DNA from 2 places in the Nonomuraea sp. NPDC050451 genome. Region 1 is predicted to be linked to the other one. Evidence: riboswitches for the same ligand, from Rfam matches in the RefSeq annotation. Region 1 holds a riboswitch; the other holds the start of a gene.
The links. Region 1 has a riboswitch for cyclic di-AMP ahead of ACIBI9_RS32710 (glycoside hydrolase family 25 protein). Riboswitches for the same ligand answer to the same signal wherever they lie in the genome.
Positions count from the first base shown of each region.

Region 2: another riboswitch for cyclic di-AMP. It lies ahead of ACIBI9_RS02130 (C40 family peptidase); the one in region 1 lies ahead of ACIBI9_RS32710 (glycoside hydrolase family 25 protein).

Region 1 is NZ_JBITHZ010000012.1:155,569-159,711, forward strand. It holds gene ACIBI9_RS32710 (glycoside hydrolase family 25 protein) at 231-995, opposite strand; cyclic di-AMP (ydaO/yuaA leader) riboswitch at 1,008-1,151, opposite strand; gene ACIBI9_RS32715 (rhodanese-like domain-containing protein) at 1,993-3,384, opposite strand; gene ACIBI9_RS32720 (metal-sensitive transcriptional regulator) at 3,467-3,730, opposite strand; gene ACIBI9_RS32725 (TIGR00266 family protein) at 3,920-4,143, shown strand, end outside.
Region 2 is NZ_JBITHZ010000001.1:483,910-488,052, forward strand. It holds gene ACIBI9_RS02120 (NYN domain-containing protein) at 28-1,350, shown strand; gene ACIBI9_RS02125 (NlpC/P60 family protein) at 1,492-2,466, shown strand; cyclic di-AMP (ydaO/yuaA leader) riboswitch at 2,860-3,023, shown strand; gene ACIBI9_RS02130 (C40 family peptidase) at 3,097-3,612, shown strand.

The DNA of each region.
Region 1 (4,143 bases):
GGGTGCGGGAGTGTTCATGGCAGTGTGCAAGATTTGCATTGGGCAAGACTGCCGGCTGCTGCTCACGTCGACGACCGGCCGCCATGCCGCTGCCCGAGGCGGATGACGGCGAGTTCGCCGGCGCCATCGAGGCGTCTACCGCGTGCTCCTCCGGGCCAGGAGGAGCACGTTGTGCGAGAGTCGTTCACCCGGGAGGAGTTGATCGCAGTGACGGCTCTCGCCTTGCTTGCTCAGGCAGTGCGGCGGCCCAGGTCGCGCAACTGGTCGGCGGTCAGCGCGGAGACGTTCTGGTCGACAGGGGACTCGGAGTACTGGTGGATGGTCCAGGACTTCCAGTCGGCGGGCGGGGTGATCGCGCCCTTGGCCCTGCTGTAGTGGGCGACCCACAGCGGGTACTGGGCCAGGCCCTTGCCGTACTTGTTGGCGAAGTTCCAGCCGCTGTAGAACATCGGGGTGATTCCCGTCTTGGCCTTCACGTACGACAGCCACGTCTTGGCCCAGGCGTTGACCTCGGCGACGGATTTGCCGTCCGTGGTCTCCAGGTCGAGGACCAGCAGGTCGCCGGCCTCGGCGGGCTGCGAGTTCAACACGGACAGGAAGTGCTCGGCCTCCGCGACGGGATTGTTGCGGGGGTGGCCGTAGTGGTACGCCCCGCGCACGATCCCCTTCTTGCCCAGCTCGCGCCAGTGCCTGGCGAATGAGGCATCGCGGAAGTCCGTGCCCTCGGTGGCCTTGATGATGCCGAACTTGGCCGGACTGGCGTTCCAGTCGTACAGGGGCTCGTAATTGGAGATGTCCAGGCCGTAGATGAGAGATTCGGTCCCATGCCGAGGTGCTTCCACCGGGCCCTGCTCGGGCGAGGCGAAAGCCAGGCCGGCGATGGTGGTGGTTCCGGCGAGGATCGCGCCGGCGACGGCGAAGCTGAAGTACCTGGTGAGAAGATCGTGTTGATTCTTGAGGGTACGGGCGATTGTGGCAAGCCGAGGCTTGGGCATGACGGCATTGACTCCTTGCTTCCATACCGCCTACCGGGTTAGCTGACGGGTTCGGGCCTGGAAGTGCCCTACGGGCGCAGCGTGGGCTGGCGTCCGATTCACCCCGAGAAGATGGGTCCCCGGCTCCGCGAGGCGCGGATTCGGCGGCCGAACGCTGTCCCTGAAGAGCTTCTTCGGTCAGCGCACGGTCCGGTCAACGAAGCGGCAACGATGCGACGAAAGGTGGCCACATCTGTGCCGCGACTAGGCAAAAGATAGACATATGCCCATAGATAGTGCAAGTAGTGCAAATGGGATTCGCGGGTGTTGGCGACTGGGTGGCGCTGGAACGCCGTGCCTGTAGGGGTTCTGGGAGTGGGCAAAAAATCGGGGCCGTTGCTTCCGCGCCCTACGATCTCGGCACAGGTGGGGCAGACTATTCGTGCGTTGCCATTGTGACTAAATGTCGTTCTATGGGTAACCGTGACCTTCGACGTTCCCGGCCGACCAGCACCGCCGTGCCTGGCGCCTCGGGGAGGCCGCTCGTCGGGCACGATCAGCACACTGCCGACTGGCTCGAGCGCTTGACCGCACAGGCGCCTGCACGGCGGAGTGCTCGACCGTGCAGGCGCCTGCGCGACAGCTCGGCTGTACATGCGGCCCGGCGTGGCGGCCCGATTCGGCGGCAGGTGCGCCGGCAGGAGCGGCGGTCCGGTCGCGGTCGTGGCCGCGCCGTCGTGGGTGGCCGAGCCTACGGTCGATGGCCCGCGCCGGGGGACGGCGTGCGTGGCGTGACGCGCGTTCGCCGTCCGGGGTGGGTGGTGTGGCGCGAGTTCGCCGTCCGCGTCAAGCGGTTCGCTCGACGCGCTCACGTCCAGTAGGGCCGCAGCTCGTCGAGACGCTTGCGCGGCAGGCGGAAGAGGCACACCCCGGGGCGGTCTCGAACTCGCCCCGGGCGCGGACGGCGGCGCGTCGCCGGATCCCGGCAGGCGGCCCAGCGCCGCCGTGCCGAGGGTGGTCAAGAGGGGTCCTCGTCGGGAGTGGCGATGGACAGGCCGGCGTCGGCGGCCTGGGAGTAGGCGTCGTCGATGTGGACCACCTGGCGGCCGCTGCGGGCCAGCAGGCTCGCGGCCGCCGCGGCCCGGTAGCCGGTGCCGCAGTGCACCCCCACCGTTCCCTCCGGCACCTCGGCCAGGCGCCCCGGCAGCTCGGGCAGCGGGATGTGTACGGCGCCGGCCACGTGCCCGGCCCGCCATTCGTTGCCCATCCGCACGTCCAGGACGGGCGGGCCGCCGGCCGGTCCCTCCGCGCGAGCGGCGGCCAGGTCGGCGAAGCTCGCGGTGGCCAGCCCGGCGATCAGGCCCTGGTCGTGACCGGCCCACTGCTCGACGGTACCGGTCGCGGCTGCGGCCGGGCGGTCTATGCCGATGCGGGCCAGCTCGCGCTGGGCGGCGGCGACCTGCTCGGCCGACTCGCCGAGCAGCGTGAGGGGCGTGCCCCAAGGGGCCAGCCAGCCCAGCCAGGTCGCCATCGGCCCGTCCAGGCCGAAGCTGAGCGTGCCGGCCAGGTGCCGGTCCGCGAACGCCTTGCGTGAGCGCAGGTCCACCACCCATTCGCCCGCCCGCAGGCGGGCCAGCAGCTCCGCGCTGTCGGCCGGCCGTACCGGGGTCAGGTCGATCGGCTCCCCGCCGGCGGCGTTGCGCGCGCCCATATGGGCGTAATAGGCGGGGTAGGCGTCCAGGCCCTCCAGGATGTGGGCGACGAAGTCGTCGGCCTCCATCCGCAGCACCGCGTTGACGTCCTTCTCCCGGCCGATGGTCGAGGCGGACGCGCCGGACTGCGTGGCCGCGCAGAAGCTGCCGAACCCGTGCGTGGGCCAGAGCCGCGCGCCGTCGGGCAGCAGGCCGGACAGCCGCCGAGCGGAGGCGTGCTGGTGGCGGGCCAGAGTCCGGGCGTGCTCGGCGCCCAGCAGGTCGGTACGCCCCGTGCCGCCGAACAACAGTGATCCTCCCGTGAACACCCCTTCCGGCCCGCCCGGACCGGCCAGCACGTAGGACAGGTGGTGGAAGGTGTGTCCCGGCGTGCCCACCACGTCCAGCCACATCCGTTCGGAGGCGGCGATCCGATCGCCGTCGGCGACCGGCACGCGGTCGAAGCCGACCTCCTCGGCCCCGCCCACCAGGTACGCCGCCCCGCTCACCCGGGCCAGCGCCAGCCCGCCGGAGACGTAGTCGTTGTGCAGGTGGGTCTCCACCACGTGGGTGACGCGCACGCCCAGGCGGCCGGCCAGGGCGAGGACGCGGTCGATGTCGCGCTGCGGATCGATCACCACCGCGACGCGCCCGTCGTGGGCCAGGTAACTGCGGTCCCCCAGCGAAGAGGTCTCGATCACCTCGACCTGGATCGTCATGTCCTTGTCTCCTTCCGATAATCAAATACCCCAGGGGGTATCAAGAGAACACGCGGGTGCCCCCACCCGCCCGATCAAGCGGTCACGAAAGCGCGAGGAACAGCTTCTCCAGCCGCTCCGGGCTGATCGGCGGCTCCTCGCCCCGCTCGCGCGCCACCTGGCACTGCTGCAACCCGGTAGAAATGATCTTGAATCCGGCCCGGTCCAACGCCTTCGACACCGCCGCCAGCTGCGTTAACACCTTCTCGCAGTCCTCGGCGTTCTCGATCATCGCGATCACCCCGCCGAGCTGGCCGTGGGCCCGCTTCAGCCGCGTCAGCGCGTCCCTCAGGACAGTCGCATCCATCTCCACCCGAACCACCTCCGCGCCCAATATACCCCGGGGGGTACATGTCCTCGCGAGCGCCCGAGCCGGCCCCAGGTCCCGGGCGCCTCAGGGGTTCGGCGAGATCGGAGCGTTTACGCGTCGTCAACGAATCGTGTACGCCCGTCCACCAGAGTCGCTCCGGACAAGATGATCGGGATGGAGGGGTACATGAAGACCGAGATCCGTCACCCTGGTTCGTTCGCGGTCGCGCGCTGCCATCTGGACGGCGGGGAGACTCTGCGGGTCGAGTCGGGCGCGATGTACGCGACGAGCGCGGGAGTCCAGCTCCGGGCCAAGATGGAAGGCGGCCTGCTGCGTGGTCTGGCGCGTTCGGCGCTGGGCGGGGAGTCGCTGTTCACCACTCGCTACACCGCTCCGGACGGCGGCGGTTG
Region 2 (4,143 bases), on a different contig from region 1:
AGGGCATGTCACGAAGGGACAAGTGGGATGAGTTCAGCGGGTGAAGGCCTGTCTCGCCCGCTTCCCGAGCAGGTGCGGCTCAATGTCGTCGATCTGGCATCCCAGGTCCTCGGGACGATGCCCGCTGCCTCCATACCGCCGCCCCTTCGGGGGATAGCCAAGTTCGACCCCCGTAAACGCGCCAAACTCGGCAGCGCGCCCATCGCGGCGCAGCTCGAGAACGACAAGAAGTTCCGCGAGCTGGTGGCCGAATCGGTGGAGGCCGGCTGGCCCGAATTGGTGGCGTCCCTGGCCGAGGGCAACGTCCCGCCGGCCGCCGACCCCGTGCTCGTGGCCGCGGCCGCCTACCTCACCCGTCCGCCCGGCTGGGCGGAGATGATCGAGGTCGCCCGTACGGACCTGGTGCAGTCGGCGGTGGCGGCCGAGGGATCGGAGCGCGAGGAGGCCGTCACCCGGCTCCGAGAGCAGCTCGCCGCGCAGAAGACCGCCGCCAAGGAGGAGGCCGACCGGCTGCGCGAGCAGATCAGGGCGGCCCGGGCGGAAAACTCCGACCTGAGACGCAAGCTCCACGACGCCCGCGAGCGGGCCAAGGCCGCGGTGCAGCGGGCCGAGGAGATGGAGCATGCGGCCGAGGACGCCAGATCGGCAGCCTCGGCCGCGGGCACTGCGGGCGAGTCCGAGCTACGGCGCCTGCGCGAGCGGCTGGCCGACGTGGAGAAGCAGCTGGAGGCCTCGCGCCGGGCGGCCCGCGAGGGCAGGAGCATCGAGGACGCCCGCATCAGAGTGCTGCTCGACGCGCTGCAGGACGCCTCGGCCGGGCTGCGCAGGGAGCTCGCCCTGCCCACGACGATCAGCCGGCCCGCCGACTCGGTCGCCGCGGTCACCGGCGAGCGGCCCGGCGTCCGGGGGGTGCCCGCGCGGGCGCTGGCCGACGACGACCCGCAGCTGCTCGACCAGCTCCTGGCCCTGCCGCAGGTCCACCTGATCATCGACGGCTACAACGTGACCAAGACCGGCTACGGCACGCTCACCCTGGCCGACCAGCGCACCCGGCTCATGACCGGGCTCGGCGGGCTGGTGGCGCAGACCAGGGTCGAGGTGACCGTCGTGTTCGACGGGGCCGAGCTGAACTCCCCGGTGCAGGTCGTGGCGCCGCGCGGGGTGCGGGTGCTGTTCAGCCAGCCGGGGGAGATCGCCGACGACCTGATCCGCCAGCTCGTCCGCGCCGAGCCGCCCGGCCGGGCCATGGCCGTGGTGTCGTCGGACCGCGAGGTGGCCGAGTCCGTCAGGCGGATGGGAGCCAGACCCGTTCCGTCTGGTTTGCTGCTGCGCAGGCTGGGCCGGGCCTAGAGTACGTGGACCCCTTACGGGCGGGTTTGCCGTGGTCCGCCAGGGATCGGCGTCGTATTACGAATTGAGCGGATTAGGTGAGACCTCACCCGCCACTTCTGTACTATTTCGCCCCAGATATGATCCCTGGGAGGCGACACAGTGAGGTTTGGCAGGGTGCCGGTGGCCGCGGGTCTCGCGTTCGGGCTGGTCCTGTCCCCTGTGGGAGCCGCCGTCGCTGATCCCAGGCCCACCCTCGGGCAGGCCAAGGCCAAGCTCGAGAAGCTCAACGACAAGGCCGACAAGGTCGTCGACCAGTTCAACACGGCCACCGAGCGCTACAAGGCCGCCAAGAGCGCCTACACCAAGCTGAACGACCGCTACAAGACCAAGCTGGCGACGGTCGCGGACCTGCGCGCCCAGGTGATCGGCATGGCCGTCGACAGCTACAAGCTCGGCACCGACGTGACCTCCTTGCCCGGCCTGGTGAGCTCGGACCACCCCGACGACTTCCTGATGAGCCTGGCGCTGGCGGGGCAGCTCTCGCGGGAGCGGGCGGAGAAGCTGGCCGCGTTCGACCGGGAGAACCGCGGGCTGAAGGTCGAGCGCGACAAGGCGGAAGAAGCGCTGGAGGCGGCCGACCGGGAACGGGACGGGGTCGAGAAGGAGCGCTCGGAGATCATGAAGCTGATCGCCGAGCAGAAGAAGCTCCTGAAGAAGCTGGGCGCCTACAACCCCGGCAACCCGAACAGCGTCGGCATCCAGTACACGGGCCCGGCCTCGGGCAACGCCGCCGCCGTCCTGCGCTTCGCGTTCGCCCAGGTGGGCAAGCCGTACGTGTTCGGCGGGACGGGCCCGGGCGGCTGGGACTGCTCCGGCCTGACCCAGGCGTCGTGGCGCGCCGCGGGCGTGTCGCTGCCGCGCACGACCTGGCAGCAGTGGGCCTGGGGCGCGAGTCGCAAGGTCTCACTGAACGCCCTCCAGCCGGGGGACCTGATCTTCAGCTCGAGCTTGGGTCACGTCAGTATCTACGCCGGCGACGGGAAAATCGTTCACGCGCCGCAGACGGGCGACGTGGTCAAGGTCGTCAAACTCTCGGCGTACGGCGGCCGCCTCGTGGGCGCCATCCGCCCGTAGCCTACGACGCTGGATCGTTGATCCCTGCGCCCGATCGGGGCGCCATGGGAACGATCCACGCGTACGACGCGCCGCCCGGAAGCCGCAACAAGTGTGACAAACGCGACATTTGGGGCCTGACAAACGGGCGCGAAAACAAATGTGAGCAGTGTCACATTTCGATAACGGAGCCTGGGGTTCCAGCAGGGATTTTCATCCTTACTGACTCCACTATCTGATCTTTACAGGCGGTGTCCCGCTTTGCCGATCCTTGACCCTTCGGCGTAGCTTCTGGCGACGTCGCGGTGAACAAGCCATGTCCTCCGCGAACCCGCACCGGTCTCTCCCGGTGTGAGACAGATAAAGATCCGCTGGTCAACCGCCCAAACGTCCCCATATCGACACATCGATCGGGCGGTCGGCCTGCCGAGTCCGTGCAGCCAGGAGGCACGGAGCCGGGGACCCATCGATCCCAGTTCCCAGGGATCAGGGGGTGAATCGGCGCGTAGACCGCGCCGTAGGGCGACTTCCAGGCCCGAATCCGTCAGCTAACCCGGTAGGCATTCGTGGAAGACACAAGGAGAAATCCTGTCTACCTCCCTGCATAACCCCCGTCTGTCCCGCATTGCCCTGAGTGGCGTAGCGCTCACGATGACCGTGACGGCCGGAGGTGCGATCCTCCATGCCCCAACGGCTCAGGCGGCCACGACCGGGTCCGCTTCGACGGCCAAGGCGGCCGCAACCGCCGGCACCTCGAAGACGACCTCGGCCGCGGCGCTGAGGGCGGCCAAGGTCGCCCGTCAGAAGGCGAAGGCCCGCAAGGCCGTCGCCGTGGCCAAGAACCAGATCGGTGACCCGTACCGGTACGGAGCCACAGGCCCTGGTTCGTTCGACTGCTCCGGCCTCGTCCAGTACGCCTGGAAGAAGGCCGGGGTGAAGCTCCCGCGCGTGGCGGCCAGCCAGTTCGCCCGCACCAGGAACAAGGTCTCGTGGCGGAACCTCCGGCCCGGCGACCTGATGTTCTTCAGGGGGCTCGGCCACGTGGGCATGTACGTCGGCAAGGGCAAGATGGTCCACTCGCCTCGGACAGGCGAACGGGTACGCATCGACAAGCTGAGTGGATGGCGTCGGGCGTCGTTCGTCGGCGCGGTCCGTCCCGGCATGTGAAGAAGCCCCGCCCGGCTCCTCCGGGCGGGGCTCTCCCATTTCTCAGTTTCATTTTTACGGCGGAGCACGGGCGGCACCACCCGCCGTACATGGCTGAGGACCTCCAGGAAGACGCCCGCTGACCCGCACACGACCCCCACCGCAACGGCACCCCTCAACACAGCCACCCGGGTTGCACGCCCACACCGCCCACCCCCCACGACCCCGACAGCCCAACGCCCCGCGTCCCACAGCGTCCACGGTTCACGGCCGAGGGACCCACGGCTCACGGCCCCACACCTACGGCCCCAGGGCCCACGACCCACGACGCACGGCCCCACGGCGCACGGCCCCACAGCCCCACGGCCCCACGGCCACGCGAGCCACGGCCTCGCGACGCATGGCTGACGGGTCATCGGCTTGCGGCTCGCGAGCGAGGCTCTCGACGGGCGGCTCGTGGCATGTGGTCCCCTGGGGCGCGATCCACGGCGGGCGGTGCGGGTGGATGGCGCTCAAGGGCGCACGGTTCCTCGCTCGCCGTCTCGCGCGGTG